Regions from separate parts of the Clostridium bornimense genome, predicted to be linked through region 1. Evidence: riboswitches for the same ligand, from Rfam matches in the RefSeq annotation. Region 1 holds a riboswitch; each other region holds the start of a gene.
The links. Region 1 has a riboswitch for lysine ahead of lysA (diaminopimelate decarboxylase). Riboswitches for the same ligand answer to the same signal wherever they lie in the genome.
Positions count from the first base shown of each region.

Region 1 (6,614 bases):
GAGTTTATTGTATTTCCTAATGATATTCCAAATGATGAAATTCTATTATGATCTATAGTAATTGCCCTCTCAAAAGTAGTTCCTTCTTTATGAAGTCTCTTCTCTAAAAATTTATATACATCTATTTTTTCTACTTCATTATCTCTTAATACTTTTAGAACTCGTTCTACAAAATGAACTGATACCTTTTCATCATTATATATTTCTTTTAATTTTGCCTTTAATTCATCACTAGAATTTATTTTATCTACAATCTCTTCCCCAACTATATTTCCTAAAGCTTTTTCTTTTTGAACATATACCATCTTATCAATTATATTAGCGGCTCTATGCATAAGAGCAATTCTTATCATTATTGGTAATGCCCATATTTCTTTTGATGTTAAAATTACATTTTCCTCATATTCTTTTACAAATCTTTCTATAGATGATATGTCTATTTTTCCATCAGTACATCCTACTATTTCCACGGCAATAAAATAAATTCTTGGAAATCCTCTCATTGCACCATCACTTATAACAGGTAATTCCTTTAAAATCTTACCCTTTATAGCAGTTTTAATTTCTTCATATTCTTTTTCCAGTATATATATATTATCTAATAGCCATTCACTAGGTGGAATGACTTCTTCACCATTTCTTACATCGTTATCAAAATAATTATATCCATTGATAATGGTCTCATAAGATTCTTTCACTGAATACTTAATTTGTGATTTACAATTGAATATTTCTACATTTAAATTTTCAAGTGATATACTTTTTGCTCTCTCTTCTAGAGATACCCCCTTAGAATTTATAAAAGGTATATCTTTTATAAGATTTTTATCATTTTCATTTTTTTTATATATCGTAACTGAAGCAATTAATATAACTAATAATGCTAAAATAATCATGAAATAATACATAATTTCCCTCCTACCATAAACGTTACCTTTTTAGTGTATCCAAATGAGAGAAAATTATTAACTTCAATACATTCTTATATTAACAAACTTCCTATAACTATTATTGCCACTAAAGACAACACATCAACAAAACAATAACTCAATATTGAAAAAAAACATCTTAAACTTTTATCATATTTAAAATAATCTATTGTCAATTTTATTGCTCCATAAGTAGATCCTATTATTAAAATAACTAGAATAAATAATGAAGTTTCATTTATCGCTGTAAGTTCCACAAACATAATAGAAAATATAATAAATATCAATAAATCCACCATTGCTAAGACTTCAAATACCTTATTTACCACTCTACTCTTTCCTTTCTAAAAGAACAATTATCTCATTTAAAAAGACTAATATCTCCATGAATAGATAACTCTATATTATCTTTTTCAGCTTTAACATTAGTAATTTCCAATCCATCTATTGTATCTAAAGTTACTATAATATCTCCATTTTCTTTATCTATTTTAATCCATTTATCTTCTTTTATACCTCTAAAAATTTTTTCCTTACTTATTGATATAAAACCAATATTTCCTTTTTTATAATGCAATACAGCATCTCCATCCTTGCTTCTACAATCAAACATCAAATTTATTTCCACAGGTATAAATTTATACTTAGCATTAACTATTAACTTAATTTCATTATTTTCTATATCTACTAATATTCCATTAATATTTTCCTTTATTCCTTCTATATCGCTAATTGCCATTATAACTAAATCTGTAATTTCTTCTTCTGAAAACTTAACATCGGAATCTATAGATATATTTTTTAAACTAAAATTTGCGTTATTAGGTATAAACTTTTTTACTATTTCTAATTGATTTATTGATACGTTGCTGTCTATAGATTTTACTTCTGTCTTAGGATAAAAATATATGTAATACGTCCCCCCTATTATAATTGACACTATAACTATTATTGATATAATAGTTCCAATAAACTTTTTCACTTTTAACAACCCCTTAGTAACCATAGATATAATAATCTATGTTTAATTCTTTGAAATTATTATAGATTCTATAATTAATATTTAACAAAAAAAAGAGAGAATGATATTTTTTATCATACTCTCTTTGTAAATATTTCACAATATAATTTTACCTTTTTTGATTAAGTGGGTTTCCTTTTCCCATTCTTTTCTTATCATCTGCTAAACTTAATTTATCATATTCTTCCTTATTAACCTTATCGTATTCCCTATTAATTTTCTCTTCCTGTTTTTTATTATCACTCATTTAAATCACCTCTTCATTTGTATTTTCTCAATACAATGAAGAAATATACTTCATGCTGACAATTATTAAAAACCTAAAACTTCATCTAATTCTGCTTCTAGTTCCTTACTAATATTCAAAAGTGGTAATCTTATCTCATCACTTTCAATTAAATTCATCTTTTTTGCTATATATTTAAGCGGTGCAGGATTTGGTTCTTTAAATAATAATGGAATAAATTCATACAATGGCTTCCAAAGTTTTAATGCTTCTTCCATCTTTCCTTCTTTTATATATTTATATATGCTAACAAACTCTTTAGTATTTACATGACATGAAGCTAGTATCCCTCCATCTCCTCCTAATGCTAAAGTTGAGTAGAATAGAGCATCCTCTCCTGTTAATACAGCAAAATCTTTAGGCTTATTCATAATTAATTTTTGCGATTCAGTAAAACTTCCTGAAGCATCTTTAATACCAACTATATTTGGTATTTCTGCAAGCTTTAATATTGTTGATATTTCAATATTTCTTCCTGTTCTATATGGAATATTATATAAAATAATATCTGTATTTATTGATTCTGCAAGAGCTTTAAAATGTTCATATATTCCCCTTTGATCTGGTCTATTATAATATGGGCATACTGATAGAATACCATCTACTCCTAACGCTTCTACTTTTTTTGCTTTTTCTATCAAAGATTTTGTATTATTTCCCCCAACACCAACTACTACCTTTACTCTTCCTTTTACATATTCTATAGTCTTTTCTATTATAGAAAAATATTCATCTTCACTTAAAGTAGGTGTTTCTCCAGTAGTTCCTAAAGGAATAAATCCAGTAATACCTGTATCTATATAACTTTCTATCATATTCTTATAAGAATCAAAATCAACTTCTCCATCTTTAAATGGTGTAATAATAGGTAACCATACTCCACTAAATTTCATAAAAATCCCCACCTTTTATATAATTTCTGATGCTAATAAATCTTCATAACTTTGTCTTTTACATACTACTCTACTATTTCCGTCTTTAACCATAACCACTGCTGGTCTAGGTATTTTATTATAGTTAGATGACATAGAGTAACCATATGCCCCTGTAGTAGCTACTGCAAGTATATCTCCACTTTCAACCTTTGGTAGTTTAGCATCTGATATTAATATATCACCTGACTCACAACATTTTCCTGCTACAGTTACTAACTCTTCTTCCTTACAATTCATCTTATTGGCAATAGCACATTCATAATCTGCTCTATATAAAGATGGCCTTATATTATCTGTCATACCACCATCTACTGATATATATTTTCTTACTTCTGGTATTTCTTTTATTGATCCTACTGTATAAAGAGTTGTACCTGCATTACCAATAATAGATCTTCCTGGCTCTATAATTAATTTAGGCATAGGATATTCTAATTTTTTAGACATCTCTTCTGCCTTATTTAATATAGCATCACAAAATACTTTCGGATTCTTTGGTTTATCTTCTTTAGTGTAATATATTCCGAAGCCACCTCCTAAATCTAATTCTGGAAGTTCTATCCCTAGTTTTGATCTTACATCATTCATTATATTAAACATAACTTCTACTTCATCGACAAAAGGATCTACATCAAATATTTGAGATCCTATGTGAGCATGCAATCCCATAAGTTTAATATTCTCTAACTTCAATATCTCTTTCACAGCATTTACTACACCATCATTAATAAGTGTAAAACCAAACTTAGAGTCTATTTGACCTGTTTTAATATAATCATGGGTATGAGCCTCAATACCTGGTGTTATTCTAATATAAACATTGACAACTTTATTTTCTTTCTTTGCAAATTCATTAATTGTATTTAATTCATAAAAATTATCTGCAACAAATCTTCCAACACCTAAAGAGATACCCATTTTAATCTCTTCAATAGTTTTATTATTTCCATGAAATAATACCTTCTCCATAGGAAACCCACTTTTATAAGCTGTATATAACTCTCCACCTGATACTACATCTAAACATAATCCTTCTTCATTTATAATTTTGCACATTTCTAATGGTAAAAATGCTTTTCCTGCATAAGTAACTCTATTTCCATTCTCTTTTACTTTAAAATTCCTTAGATACTCTCTACATACATTTCTCACATGTTGTTCATCAATGACATATAGCGGAGTAGAATATTCTTTAGCTAATTCTTTTGTTGATACTCCACCTATATAAAGTGTATCTTCTTCTATCCTCATTGTCCCTAATAACTTCATTAAAATAGCCCCCTTAATTAACTTACTACGAATACTGCTTTATGCTACAACATTTATATAGATTTATTTTTCTTATGTAAAAATTACTAAAAAACAAAAAAACAGCTAGGGTACACTTACCTTAGCTGTATTATGCAATACATCATTTTTGTAAAATGTAACCTTTGTAGCTCTCCACGAAAATTAGTGACAACATCATAAATATTATTTATAATGCCAGTGAACTTCAACGTCTATCCATTCACTTCGGCCATTGTCCCTTTCATTATTTCTCACTGTGTACCCACTAAAAATAACTACTATTGACTTTAGCACCTCTACCATAGGCAATATTCATTAATTATTTATTTTAGATTATTTTATCATCAATAACAATATATTTCAATAGTTAATAATAAGTTCTATATTTTATAAAATTCTGTAATAACATTTTCAAAATATTCAATATCTTTAACTCCCATAACCTCTCTTATAGAATGCATAGCAAGCATAGCTGCACCTATATCTACACTCTTAATTGGTAAATGTGATGAAGATATTGGTCCAATAGTAGAACCTCCCATCATATCAGAACGATTTACAAACGTTTGATATGGCACATTAGCCTTATTACATATATTCTTAAAAATAGCTATAGATTCTGCATCTGATGTATATCTTTGATTTGCAGAAATTTTTATTACTGGTCCCTTATTTATATATGGTATGTTTGTTGGATCATTTTTTTCCGATCTGTTAGGATGGATTCCATGAGCACCATCAGCAGATATCATAAATGAATTAGCAAGATTCATAAAGAAATTTTCTCTATTTCCTCCCATACTATATATTATTCTCTCTAATACATTTGAAAGCATCGGAGAGTCGGCTCCTTGCTTAGTAGTACTTCCAATTTCCTCATTATCAAAAAGTGCTAATACATTAGTTCCCTTAAATCCACTATTTAAAGAATTTATCATTGCTTTTACACCAACAAATGCCATTGATAAATCATCTATTCTTGAAGATGATATAAATTCTTTTTCAACACCAAAAGTAGTACCTTTTTCAAATTCATATAAATATAAATCGAAATCTAAAATATCATCTACTTCTATAGATAATTGTTTTGATACTATCTTTAGCAGATAATTATCTTTTTCAAACTCTTCAGTTATAAGGCCTAAAATAGGTAAAGTATCTACTTGTTTATTTAATTCTACCCCTTTATTTATCTCTCTATTCATATGTATTGCTAAATTTGGTATATATGCTATAGGTTCATTTATGTTCACAATATGATAATTAGGCTTCAATGGATTATCACTTTTAGTACAAACTCTTCCTGCAATAGCTAATGGTCTATCAAACCAGGTATTAATTATAGGTCCTCCATAAACTTCAGTATTTAACTTTATATAATTATTACTTATCATCTCTGGATTAGGTTTTATTCTAAATCCTGGTGAATCTGTATGAGCCCCCACTATTTTAAATCCATCAAAATTAACACTTTCTTCACCAATAGTGAAAACAACTAATGCTGATCCATTTTTATCTACAAAATATTTTCCACCACTATTTACTTGCCATCTTTGGCATTCTTTCAATTCCTCAAACCCTTCTGTTCTTAATATGTTTTTAATATTTTCTACTGCATGAAATGCTGTAGGACTACTATATAAAAAATCTATTAATTCTTTACTTAAACTACACATAATATTCCCTCCTAATTTATACAGTATAACAAATTAATTTATTTATATGCAAATGGTAATTCTTTAATATATAATTAAAGAAATAAACTATAATAAAGCGAGGTATAACTATATATGTTTTCTAAATTTTTAGTAAGAACCTTTATAAAAAATAGTGAAGACTATAAAAACAATAGTAAAGTTAGAGACAAATTTGGATTTCTTGGTGGAATTGTAGGAATCATTATAAATATAATTTTATTCTCTATAAAATTTGTAGTTGGTATATTATCTAATTCTCTAGCTGTTACAGCTGACGCTTTTAATAATTTATCCGATGTTTTTAGTTCAGTAGTAACAATTATTGGATTTAAGTTAGCATCAAAACCTGCCGATGATGATCATCCTTATGGTCATGGTCGTATAGAGTATATATCAGCACTAATAGTTTCAGTGTTAGTAATATTAGTTGGTTTTTCTTTCGTAAAATCTTCTATT
Region 1 is NZ_HG917868.1:1,006,669-1,013,282, reverse strand. Features, by position in the region: gene CM240_RS04475 (GH36-type glycosyl hydrolase domain-containing protein) at 1-908, opposite strand, end outside; gene CM240_RS04470 (hypothetical protein) at 983-1,258, opposite strand; gene CM240_RS04465 (hypothetical protein) at 1,291-1,911, opposite strand; gene CM240_RS17760 (hypothetical protein) at 2,060-2,197, opposite strand; gene dapA (4-hydroxy-tetrahydrodipicolinate synthase) at 2,263-3,129, opposite strand; gene lysA (diaminopimelate decarboxylase) at 3,145-4,440, opposite strand; lysine riboswitch at 4,600-4,768, opposite strand; gene CM240_RS04450 (M18 family aminopeptidase) at 4,842-6,137, opposite strand; gene CM240_RS04445 (cation diffusion facilitator family transporter) at 6,252-6,614, shown strand, end outside.

Region 2 (6,614 bases), 720 kb from region 1:
TTTGTTCGCTCGACTTGCATGTGTTAAGCACGCCGCCAGCGTTCGTCCTGAGCCAGGATCAAACTCTCAATTTAAAAAGTTTGATTACTAGCTTAGTACTAGTTTGCTGACTTCATATATATGAGTCAATTTAAAGAATTAACTGGTTATATGTTTCTTCTGTTCAATTTTCAAAGATCATCTGTCGCTCTCTTGCGACGCTCATTTATTATATCAAAGCTATCGAATCTTGTCAATAACTTTTTTCTTTTTTGTTACTGCTCTCTCGCAGCGACAAGACTTATTATAGCACCTGTTTTATATAAAAAATTTATCAATTGTTCTTTTTTTGATATTTATCATAAGAATACTTAAAATTTCTCTATTTTTCTTTGTTTTATGTATATTGATATACACGGGACATTTGTCGTTATTCTTACATAAATCTTACAATTATATACATAATACAATCTTATATAGTATTATCTACTTCGATATTATCTATACTTCCAACTAAATATACGCTTCTTATAAATCTTGTACTGCTGAATACAAATTTCTAAAGTCAACACCTCTAATTTTGCTATAATAACTCCAATTATAGAGTTTTATATAACTAATCACTTCCTGAGATTTATCCCCTAATCTCTTTGCTACTTCTATAAGATCATCTAAATCATTTTATATTTTCTTCTATACTACCTTTGCAAATATATAACCAACTATTGTTGCTATAATGATTAGCAATAATATTAATACAAAAATCTTAATAATCCCAGTTGATAATTTTTCTTTATGTCTTTTCTTTCTTGTGAGCCTTCTCATATAATACTCCTTCTATTGAATTATTTTACATTATTGTATCATATAATTCTTAATAAAATAACAAAGTACTATCATATAATAAAAAACTTTATGCTCCAGTCCTCTGATTATCAAACTTACTAAAAAAGCTGTCACACCTTTCGTGCAACAGCTCATTATTAGAAACTTTTGATTTCTTACCTATTCACTATTTTTCTTAAAACTATTCTAAATAGCCTTCTCTATAAAGCAATTCTGCCATTAAAACAGCTCCACCTGCTGCTCCTCTTAATGTATTGTGGGAAAGTCCAACAAATTTATAATCAAATATAGTATCTTCTCTTAATCTACCAACAGATATTCCCATTCCTCTTTCTATATCTCTATCTAAATGAGTTTGTGGTCTATTTTCTTCTTCAAAATAAGTAATAAATTGCTTTGGTGCTAATGGAAGTTCAAGTTCTTGAGGTCTTCCTGAATATTCAGCCCATTTAGTTAAAATTTGTTCCTTAGTTGGTTTCTTCTTAAATGAAACAGAAACAGTTGCTAAATGTCCATCTAATACTGGAACTCTAATACATTGAGCTGATATTGTTATACCATCAACAAATTTTATCTCATCATTTTCAATATGGCCCCATACTTTCAATGGTTCTTGTTCACTCTTTTCTTCTTCTCCACCGATAAATGGAATGATATTATCCTCCATCTCAGGCCATTCTTTTAAAGTTTTACCACTTCCTGAAACAGCTTGATAAGTAGAAACTACTACCTTTGTTGGTTCAAATTCTAATAATGCTGTTAATGGTGGTACATAGCTTTGTATTGAACAGTTAGGCTTTGTAGCTATAAACCCTCTCTTTGTTCCTAATCTCTTTCTTTGTGCATTAATGATTTCTAAATGAGATGCATTTATTTCTGGAACAATTACTGGTACGTCTTTTGTCATTCTGTGAGCTGAATTGTTTGACACGACAGGAATTTCAGCTTTTGCATATGCTTCTTCTAATTCCTTTATAGTATTTTTGTCCATATTTACTGCACAAAATACAAAATCAACATCATCCTTAACTTCTTCTATATTATTAAGGTTTCTTATAACCATTGGTTTTACCCATTCTGGCATAGGTATATCAAGTTTCCATTTTGATCCTACCACTTCTTCATAACTTTTTCCTGCACTTCTACCACTAGCTGCTACTACAGTAACATCAAAATATGGATGATCTGTCAATAATGTAACTAATCTTTGTCCAACAAAACCTGTAGCCCCAAGTATACCTACTCTTAATCTCTTTTTCACGATGAATTCCCCCTAAAAATTAGTTTAAATATTTAGCGTAATTAAATGCTATAGGTACATTTTTATATCAAGAAAAGCCCTGGAGAAATCCACGGCTATTAATTCATGTTGAAATACATGAAAAATTAACTACTTCGGATAGCACTCCACAACACTGTGACAGTCTTACATATATTTTATGCAAGCCCAGCAATATAGTCCTTAAAGCATTAACTATACACTTCGGCGATGATTCCTTTTCCATTACTTCATAGCGCTTACCTCCATAATGGTACTATTAAACATCGCACCTCTATCATTACAACTAATATTCACATGTTTTTATAATACACTTATTTATCTTTAAAATCAAGTGACTTGTAATAATTTGTATTTACTTAGTTATTATATTTTTAAACATACTTTTATGTACATACACTATCAACAACTTTGAACATCATAATAGACGAAACTACTTGATCTTTATCGGAAATATTTTCTAAAGTACAATATACAGCTAAAAATTGATTTCCTTCTTTGGGTTGAGCAAACTGATTATCTGATTCAACTTTATATACATTATTTATAATACTAGTATAAATAGAACATATGGTTACCAAATATTAAATAGTGATAAGAAATCAATATGAATATAATTTTACCTCTATTAGGAGAGAAAGAGCTATAAATAAAAAAGAACCTTAAAAAGGTTCTTCTAAACTCCACCTAAAATTAATTTTAGATAATAATAGTCCATTGAATCATCAACTTTTAAAATTGCAGCACATCCCAAGCACATTAATACTACTATGCCTAATGATACAGAAGAACATATTATTCCTGCTAGTGCCATACCACTTCCATTTATCTCTCCTTGTGATCTCTGTATTTGTGATCTTCCTACTATGCCCAAAACCAATCCTACTATTCCCAAAATTACACCTAAAAAAGCAAATATAAAAGTTATCGAAAATACTATTGATATAATTCCTAATATCATAGATGCAATAGCCAACCCTGAATTTTTTTGCATACTTTTTTCCTCCTAATTTATAAGACACTAATAATAATATATCATATCCACATATTTACTTTCAATTAGTATAATTCCTATTTTTCAACCTTTTTTATTAAGATGCAAAAATTCCTTAAAACATTTTCTTCAAATATATTAGTACATCACCTTAAATTAACCATTTATTTTGTCTTATTTAATAACTTTTTTAAATAAGCTACCTGTTTATCATATACTGTCTTATTTCCATATCTCACTTCTTCATATGTAATAGGAATTTCAATCATTACTGTGTACTAAAAAAGCTCTCGCCTACAAATTTTCATTTGTTATTGCGAGAGCCTTATCTTTTTAATAGGTTATATAATATTAAAACTATTTGTTAGTGAAGTATCTTTCTAATAATCCTTTGAATGCCATTCCGTGTCTTGCTTCATCTTTACACATTTCATGAACTGTATCATGTATAGCATCTAAGTTTTGTTGTTTTGCAAGTGTTGCTAATTGTTTCTTACCTTCTGTTGCTCCATATTCTGCTGCAACTCTAGCTTCTAAGTTTGCTTTTGTATCTGCTACTACTACTTCTCCTAGTAATTCAGCAAATTTTGCTGCATGTTCTGCTTCTTCAAAGGCAATTCTCTTATACGCTTCTGCTACTTCTGGATATCCTTCTCTATCAGCTTGTCTACTCATTGCTAAGTACATACCAACTTCTGTACATTCTCCAACAAAGTTTGCTCTTAATCCTTCTAATATTTCTGGATCTACTCCTGCTGCTACTCCGATTCTGTGTTCATCAGCCCATTTTAATTCTCCTGCTTGCTCTTGGAACTTATCTGCAGTGGCCTTACAAATTGGGCACATTTCTGGTGCTGCATCTCCTTCATGAATATATCCACATACTGTACAAATAAACTTCTTCATAACTAAATTTCCTCCATAATATTCTTATTTAAATTATATATATATAAACCAAATCTTTCACTTGTATCTTTTTAATTATTTGTTAGTGAAGTATCTTTCTAATAATCCTTTGAATGCCATTCCGTGTCTTGCTTCATCTTTACACATTTCATGAACTGTATCATGTATAGCATCTAAATTTTGTTGTTTTGCAAGTGTTGCTAATTGTTTCTTACCTTCTGTTGCTCCATACTCTGCTGCAACTCTAGCTTCTAAGTTTGCTTTTGTATCTGCTACTACTACTTCTCCTAGTAATTCAGCAAATTTTGCTGCATGTTCTGCTTCTTCAAAGGCAATTCTCTTATATGCTTCTGCTACTTCTGGATATCCTTCTCTATCAGCTTGTCTACTCATTGCTAAGTACATACCAACTTCTGTACATTCTCCAGTAAAGTTCGCTCTTAATCCTTCTAATATTTCTGGATCTACTCCTGCTGCTACTCCGATTCTGTGTTCATCAGCCCATTTTAATTCTCCTGCTTGCTCTTGGAATTTATCTGCAGTCGCCTTACAAATTGGGCACATTTCTGGAGCTGCATCCCCTTCATGAATATATCCACATACTGTACAAATAAACTTTTTCATAACTAAATTCCCTCCATAACATTTTTATTATACTTATATATCTCAATTAAATCTTTATTTTTATCTTTTGTGCTTTTACATTTTGTTTTCATTCGTTACTCACATTTATTATTATATAATAATTATTATTTGTTATCAATAGCTTTTTATAATATTTTTATATTTTTTTAGTTTTATTTAGGTATTATACATATCGTTTTAATCTATTAGCTTTGCAGTAAAATACTGTATCATAATTTATATAACTAAAATATATAAAATTAAAAAATAATATGACTATCGCAATAAATTTTATAAGCAAAAGCCCTCTTTTCAGTGCATCATTATGAAAGAAATTCCTATGTAATTTCTCTAATTATGTTATTATAACTTCTATAAAATTTATTCATCAACCTAGTATAAATTACTTGTCCAATACTATAATTTTTTTCGCGAGAAAACTTCATTAATCACGTATATAAACTTCACCCTATTAAAATTAATCCAATTTTAAGATGTATATTGCATGTACATTTTAACGATTATATCGTCTTCTGTATTAATCAAAATAAAAGATTATATATAGGATAAGATAATATTCCATATACATTTGAATTACTATACTTAATTGACATTGCTACAGCATTTTTCTGAGATTTTAAATTAATACTATCAATATCCTTACTAAATTTTTTAGTAGTGTTGTCCGAAAGTATCACATTATCATTGCCTCTAATTTGTATATTACACTCAGTATTTAACGATATATTCTTCATTAGTTTTACTAGGATTAGATAATACCCTATACTTTACCGATTCAGAAGTACTATTCATTATCTGCATCATAGATTCTTTTAAAGTAGATTCCATTCTATCTATTAAAATACTTCTCAATAAAATATTAAAAATTACTCCACTAATAATAAGTATGGTACCTAATCTTAAAAATAACTTAAATTTAAAAAGCAACTTATTATCACCGTTTAAAAAACGACTTAAATAAGTTGCTCTATAATTATGAATCGTGAATTGCTAATCGTGATTTTTTTACTGTCCCACTTTCTAAATTTCCATAAGTTTTTTATCAATCATTTCCTTAGCCAACTTCGGATTTGCTTTTCCTTTGCTCATTTTCATAACTTGACCCATTAGGAATGATGCAGCTTGAGTTTTTCCCGTCTTAAAATCTTCTACTGACTTAGGATTATTATCTATTACCTCTAACACCATTTTTTCTAACTCATCAGAAGAACTTATTTGCATAAGACCTTTCTTTTCAATTATATCCATTACAGCATCATCAGTAACAAATAATTCATCTAATACTTCCTTACCAGCAGTAGTACTTATCTTACCAGCTTCTATAACCTTAATAAGTTCTGCTAATTTTTCTGGTAAAACAGCTATATCTTTTGATTCTAATTTCTTTTCTTTTAATATTCTTAGGATATCTCCTAAAATCCAGTTTGCTGCTATCTTTGGTGTTGCTCCTTTATCTACAACCACTTCAAAGTAAGTAGCAAGGCCCTTATCCCCTATAAGAATATCTACTTCTTTTTCACTTAATGAATATTCTTTTAAAAATCTTTCTCTCTTTTCATCTGGCATTTCTGGAAGACTATTTTTTATAGCTTCAACTTGTTCACTACTTATTATAATAGGTGCAAGATCTGGCTCTCTGAAATATCTATAATCATGAGCCTCTTCCTTAGTTCTCATTGGAATAGTTTTTCCTTTTCCACTATCCCATCTTCTAGTTTCTTGAACTACTTTATGACCTTCATTAAATTGATATAATTCTCTTTGTCTTTTTTCTTCCTTTTCTAATGCCTTTTGAAGTTCTCTAAAAGAGTTAATATTTTTAAGTTCTACTCTTGTTCCAAACTCTTCTTGTCCTACTGGTCTTAAAGATATATTAGCATCACATCTTAATGACCCTTCTTCCATACGACAGTCAGATACTTCAGCATATTCTAATATTCCTTTTAAAGCCTTCATAAATGCAAC
Region 2 is NZ_HG917868.1:285,298-291,911, reverse strand. Features, by position in the region: rRNA gene CM240_RS01335 (16S ribosomal RNA) at 1-74, opposite strand, end outside; gene CM240_RS18115 (hypothetical protein) at 673-804, opposite strand; gene asd (aspartate-semialdehyde dehydrogenase) at 1,007-2,086, opposite strand; lysine riboswitch at 2,218-2,389, opposite strand; gene CM240_RS17160 (DUF4352 domain-containing protein) at 2,491-2,685, opposite strand; gene CM240_RS01325 (DUF4190 domain-containing protein) at 2,781-3,098, opposite strand; gene CM240_RS01320 (NADH peroxidase) at 3,456-4,004, opposite strand; gene CM240_RS01315 (NADH peroxidase) at 4,080-4,628, opposite strand; gene CM240_RS01310 (hypothetical protein) at 5,358-5,576, opposite strand; gene gatB (Asp-tRNA(Asn)/Glu-tRNA(Gln) amidotransferase subunit GatB) at 5,670-6,614, opposite strand, start outside.
Region 2: it holds a riboswitch for lysine, as region 1 does, so the genes downstream of both, asd (aspartate-semialdehyde dehydrogenase) here and lysA (diaminopimelate decarboxylase) in region 1, are expected to answer to the same signal.

Region 3 (6,614 bases), 1.1 Mb from region 1:
TTGGAATGAAACAATTGATACTATATGTATTGATGGGATTAATAGGATTAACTATAGTTGGATTTATTATGACATTAATATGGAGAAAAGATGTCGCTAAAAATCGATTAAGTAACTCTATAGCCTGGGTATTAATAGTTATAGTTACGATTACAACTCCAATTTCAATAAGTAATTCTAGAAAAAATGAAACTATATCAGATATATTTTGGGATTTAGTCTTAAATTACAAATCTAATGGATTCAGCTATTCATTTTTAGAAACAGTGGAGAAAAGTAAGAGAAGTAAGCCAGAAAATTATACAAAAGAAAATATAAATGATATAAAAGATACAATTGAAATGAATAAAGCAGAAGATAATAATGATTACATTAATGCAAATGTAATAATGGTTCAGTTGGAGTCGTTTTTTGATCCATTGAAAATAGAAGGTATAACGTATAACATGGATCCAATACCAACATTCAGAGAAATTAGCAATAATTATACTTCTGGAGAAGCGCATGTATATACGTTCGGCGGAGGAACTGTAAAATCAGAATTTGAGTTTTTAACAGGTATGGCAGTAAAGAATTTTTCTACAGGAGAAGTGCCATACAATACAATTTTAAGAAAACAACCTGTAGAGTCTATTCCGAGAATCTTAAAAGAATATGGGTTGACATCTCATGTAGTTCATAATTATGAGGCAACATTTTATGCAAGAGATGAAGTATATAAGAATATAGGTTTTGATACATTTACGCCAATAGAATCTATGACAAACTATGATACAACACCAATAGGATGGCCTAAAGATAATATACTTGGTAAATATATAGATGAGGCTATGGATTCTACAGAAGGAAATGATTTTGTATATGTAGTTACTGTACAAGATCATGGAGGTTATGATTATGGTGAAGAATATGAGAAGACAATTACAGTAGATGAAGGAGATATAGATGATTGGGATAAAAAGCAACTTGAGTATTATTGTAATCAATTATATGAAACAGATCAATTTATAAAAAGTTTAATAGAAAATTTAGAAAATAGAGGTGAACCAGTTATCCTTTCACTAGTGTCAGATCATTTACCAACATTAAATGTAATAACGAATGAAAATGCAAGTTATATAGACAAGTATAAAGTTGACTATGTAATATGGGACAATATAGGGTTGGAGAAAAATGATGAAAATATAGAATCATATCAGTTATCAACTAAAATATTAAATTCATTAAATATAACGGAAGGTATTATTCCTAATATTCATAATACATTAAAAAATGAAGATGATTATGATGAAAAGTTAGCTCTTATACAGTATGATATGTTATTTGGGAAGAACTACTATATGGGCAATGAGAAGTTGGAGAAAATTGAAACTAGTATAGGAGTAAAAAATGTTTGTATTGATCAGACATATATCGAAAATGGAGCTCTTGTAGTGAAAGGTGAAAATTTTACTGAATTCTCAAAGATATATGTTGGTAAAAAGGCATATGATACACAACTTATTGATGGAACGGAACTTAGAGTAGATAATTTTACTGGTGATTTGGACAAGGTATCGGTGAATCAAGTTGCTAGACAAGCGGGTAGGAGCAACAAGATTTTAGCTGGTAGCAACTAAAAGAAAAGTAGTATGGAAAAGTATCCATACTACTTTTCTTTTAGTGAAAATTCATTGCAATATCTAAGAAAATCCTTTTTTAATTTATCAATTTCTTTATCTATATAAGATGGTTTTAAGCCATCTTTTTTTAAGGCTGATCTAATAGTAGCTTCATCGCCTTGATATTTATCTAATAAAAATTCATTAAATGTCATTTCTGTTATAGGGACTATTTTAGTAACACCGTCAATTAATACAGATTTTAAAAGCATAGTTACCTCCTTATTATGTAATATTAAATAAGTATTCTTTATTATATAATTATAATGATATACTATATAAATACAATAATATTATAATTTTAGGAGGAAGTAATTATGGTAAAGCACATAGTTATGTGGAAGTTAAAAGAAGAAGCAGAAGGTAAAACAAAAAAGGAAAATGCGGAGATAATTAAGAACTCATTAGAAAGTTTAAAGAATAAAATTTCCGAAATTGTTGAGATAGAAGTAGGTATAAATTGGAATGATTCAGACGCAGCTTATGATGTTGTTCTATATTCTGTATTTAATACAAGAGAAGATTTAGATTCATATCAAGTAAATCCTCATCATGTAGAAGCGGCGGGATATATAAAAAAGGTTGTAGAATCTAGAATCGTAGCAGATTATGACAAGTAAACAACAATTTACATTGACAATAATATATTAGCCATGATATAAATTATATAATTGAATATTCCGTGATAGAGGCGCGATAATTAAGAGTATTTAGATGGACTTAAGCAGGATGAAGTTTAACGAAAGGAATTGTCGCCGAAGTTTAGTATTAATGCTTTAATATACTATGCTGGTTTTGCAGATAATATCTTTAAGACTGTCATAAAGGAATTTTATGGAGAGCTATCACTCGCGACTTATGATTATTAATGTTAATTTTAAGCTTAGAGTGTATGCTCTAGGCTTTTTTTACATTTAATAGAAAAAATAGGAGGAGAGAAAGTGAAGAACAAAAGAAGAGTATTACGTACTTTTATGCTGATATTGTTAATAACAATATCAATGACAACAATAGCATTAGGTAGTGATGGAACAGAAATAAAAAATGTTGATAGATATGGGGTGCTAACTTTATTACCGCCATTAATTGCAATTATTTTAGCGTTTATAACAAAGAATGTAATAGTATCACTATTTATAGGTCTGATTTCGGGAGCATTTTTAATTTCCCTAGTAGATTCTACAGTTATAAATGCTATATTTATAACAATAACAGAAATTGTACAGAGGATGATAAATGCATTAGCAGATCCTTGGAATGCAGGTATAGTACTTCAGGTTTTAGTTATCGGTGGAATAATAGCATTAGTAGCAAAGATGGGTGGAGCAAAAGCTATTGCAGAGGCTTTGGCGAAAAAAGCCAAAGGACCAATAAGTGCACAAATAATAACATGGATATTAGGACTTTTAGTGTTTTTTGATGATTATGCTAATTCACTTATAGTAGGTCCTATAATGAGGCCGGTTACAGATAAAATGAAAATTTCTAGAGAAAAATTAGCATTTATAATAGATGCAACAGCGGCACCTATTTCAGGAATTGCAATAATATCTACCTGGGTAGGTTATGAATTAACTTTAATTAAGGATGCATTTGCAGCAATAGGTCAAGAGGTTGATGGATTCAGTGTATTTTTACAGACGATACCATATAGGTTTTATAATATACTTATTCTTTGTTTTATAGTATATACAATACTAATGAAAAGAGAATTTGGATCTATGTATAAAGCTGAAGTTAGAGCGAGAACCACAGGTAAAGTATTAAGTAATGGAAATATAGAAAGTACAGAGGAACATGCTGAATTAGAGCCAAAAGCTAATGTAAAATTATCAATATGGAATGCCATAATTCCTATAGGTGTTTTAATAGTTGGGGCAGTAATTGGATTTTATTTAAATGGTAAGTCTATAGTTATGTCTGGAGATGATACTGCTGCTATAGATATTATAAGAAATTCACCTATGTCATTGAGATCTATACAAACTTGTTTTGGAAAAGCAGATGCATCTATAGTATTATTCCAATCAGCACTTTTAGCATCTATAGTGGCAATAGTAATGGCAGCAAGTAAAAAGATATTCACAGTTGGAGAAGCTATTGAAACTTGGATAGAAGGAATGAAACCATTAATTATTACAGCTGTGATACTTGTTTTAGCATGGGCTTTAACAGGAGTTATTAAAGATTTAGGTACAGGAGATTATTTAGTATCTATTTTATCTGATAAAATACCAGCATTTATATTACCATCAATTATTTTCATACTAGGAGCAATTATATCATTTGCTACAGGAACAGCTTATGGAACTATGGGTATTTTAATGCCACTTGCAATTCCGCTAGCATTTTCAGTAGGTTCAGGGAGTATGAATTTAGTTATAATAAGTGCTAGTGCAGTACTTACAGGAGCTGTATTTGGAGATCATTGTTCACCAATATCTGATACAACAATACTTTCATCTACAGGTGCTGGATGTAACCATATAGAACATGTAAGAACACAAATGCCATATGCATTATCAGTAGCGGCAATATCCATTCTAGCTGGGTATATACCAGCGGCGCTAGGTATAAGTATATGGATTGTATTGCCAGTATCAATATTATTAGTAGGAGCAACAGTATATATAGTTGGTAAACCAATACCAAAGGCTAAAGACATGTAGAAGTTCATTAATTCTTTATATATAAACTATTAAAGTTTTCTTAACAATATTGAATTCATTTAGCAAATTTATTATCATTATTAGTGAAAGTTAGTAATAAAGTGATATAGTTTTGATATTTAAAAAATTATTTTCACTTAATAAGGGGGAAGAGTAAATGAGCGGAATTCAAGTATTGTTTATAGTATTAGCTGTAGTATTAGTTTTTCTAGGAAGCTTATTACCTAAATTTATAAAATCATTACGATAAAATACTAAGGAAGTAAGAGTGTTACAACTACAGTAATATTGATAGTACTAGTATTAAGGAAAATAGGAACTTTTTATTAGTAAATAATAAAATTGAATATAGAATAATTAGAGTAAAGTGGCTTAATAAAAGTCACTTTATTTTTTATTAGTATAAGGAATTACTTACTATTGTAAATGTATACAAAGGAAGTCCGGGTTAACTTTGTATACATTTACAAATCTATATTTATACATTTATATAAAATTAAAACTGTATTATAATTAATTTGAGAAAACGTTTTAAAGGAGTGGGGTTTGTGAAAAAGATAAAACATTGGTCAGCTTTAATCGTAGCAGTTATTCTTATGTTTACTATGATGCAGATACCTTTATTTACAGCATCAGCAGCAAGTGATGCTACTGTATATGTAAAGATTAGGTACAATAGGCCTGATGGGGATTATAGTAATTGGAATTTATGGGTTTGGGAAACTGGTAAAGATGGAAAACAAGTAGATTTTATGGGAAAAGATGATGATGGTGTATTTGCCGTTGTAGAATCTACAGAAGAAGCAGGTGAAATAAACTTTATAGTACGTAAAGGTGATTGGGAAGCTAAAGCTACATCTGATGAAAAGGTATCGTTATCTAATGGAGATCAAGAAGTAGTAGTTACTCAAGGGGATGCAAGCGTTACTGTTTCAGAACCAAAGGCAATTAATAGGGATTTTGATAATGTTAAGTTAAATATTCATTACTATAGATTTGGACAAGACTATGATGAATGGGATGTATGGTCTTGGATAGATGATGGTAAGGGAGTTGCGTTTACAGATGAAGATGATTATGGAAAGATAGCAACAGCATCTTTTGATAATGTTAAGGATGCAGAAAGTATAGGGGTTATAATAAGGAAACCAGATTGGTCAGCTAAAGATTGTGATATTGATAGATTTGTAAATCTTGCATATGCTAATAATAATGGAGAAATTAATGCATATTTTTTACAAGGCGATGAAAATATATATTATTATCCAGATGAACCAATTAAACAACCAGCAATTAGCTCATTTAAGATAGATTCATTAAATGATTTTAGTTTTAAAGTTAATGCAAAACTAGCAGATGATACAAAAGTAGTTTTAAAGGAAGATAATAAGGTTATAGACGAAAGTAAGTATAAATTAACAATCAATGATAATAAACTTAGTGGAAAGATAAAGACAGATTCAAAGATTGATATAAATAAGACTTACACATTAGAAATAAAGGGATATACTTCAGCAATATCTAGTTTTGGTAAGATATATGAAACAGAAGATTTTGCAAAGTTATATACATATGATGGTGATTTAGGAGCTTTATACTCAAAAGATAAAACAAAGTTTGTATTGTGGGCACCAACAGCAAGCAAGGTCCAAGTAGCTTTTTACGGAACTAATGGTAAAGATTATACATGTGCCGCTAAAAAGACTGTAGATATGGTACAAGGTGATAATGGAACTTGGTCATTAGAACAATCAGGTGATTTAAATGGAACCTATTACAACTATTTAGTTACTATCAATGGAAAGACTAATGAAGTTACTGATCCATATGCAAAAGCAGTAGGAGTAAATGGTAACAGAGGGATGGTAGTAGATTTAGATTCAACAGATCCAGAAGGTTGGGACACAGATACTAAGCCTGAGCTTAAAGATGCAACAGATTCTGTAATATATGAAATTCATATAAGAGATTTTTCTATTAGTGAAGATTCTGGAGTATCTGTAGAATATAGAGGTAAATATAATGGATTCTGGGAAGAAGGGACTAAAGTTCCTGGAACTGATATAAAAACTGGTATAGATCACTTAAAAGAATTAGGGGTAACAACAGTTCATTTATTACCAACATTTGATCAAAGATCAATAGATGAAACAAAGTTAGATAAAGCACAATTTAACTGGGGATATGACCCACAAAATTATAATGCAGTAGAAGGATCATATTCTTCAGATCCATACACAGCAGAAGTTAGAATAACTGAATTTAAAGAAATGGTACAAGCACT
Region 3 is NZ_HG917868.1:2,843,213-2,849,826, reverse strand. Features, by position in the region: gene CM240_RS12955 (LTA synthase family protein) at 1-1,619, shown strand, start outside; gene CM240_RS12950 (hypothetical protein) at 1,649-1,873, opposite strand; gene CM240_RS12945 (Dabb family protein) at 1,979-2,281, shown strand; lysine riboswitch at 2,340-2,514, shown strand; gene CM240_RS12940 (Na+/H+ antiporter NhaC family protein) at 2,603-4,330, shown strand; gene pulA (type I pullulanase) at 4,879-6,614, shown strand, end outside.
Region 3: it holds a riboswitch for lysine, as region 1 does, so the genes downstream of both, CM240_RS12940 (Na+/H+ antiporter NhaC family protein) here and lysA (diaminopimelate decarboxylase) in region 1, are expected to answer to the same signal.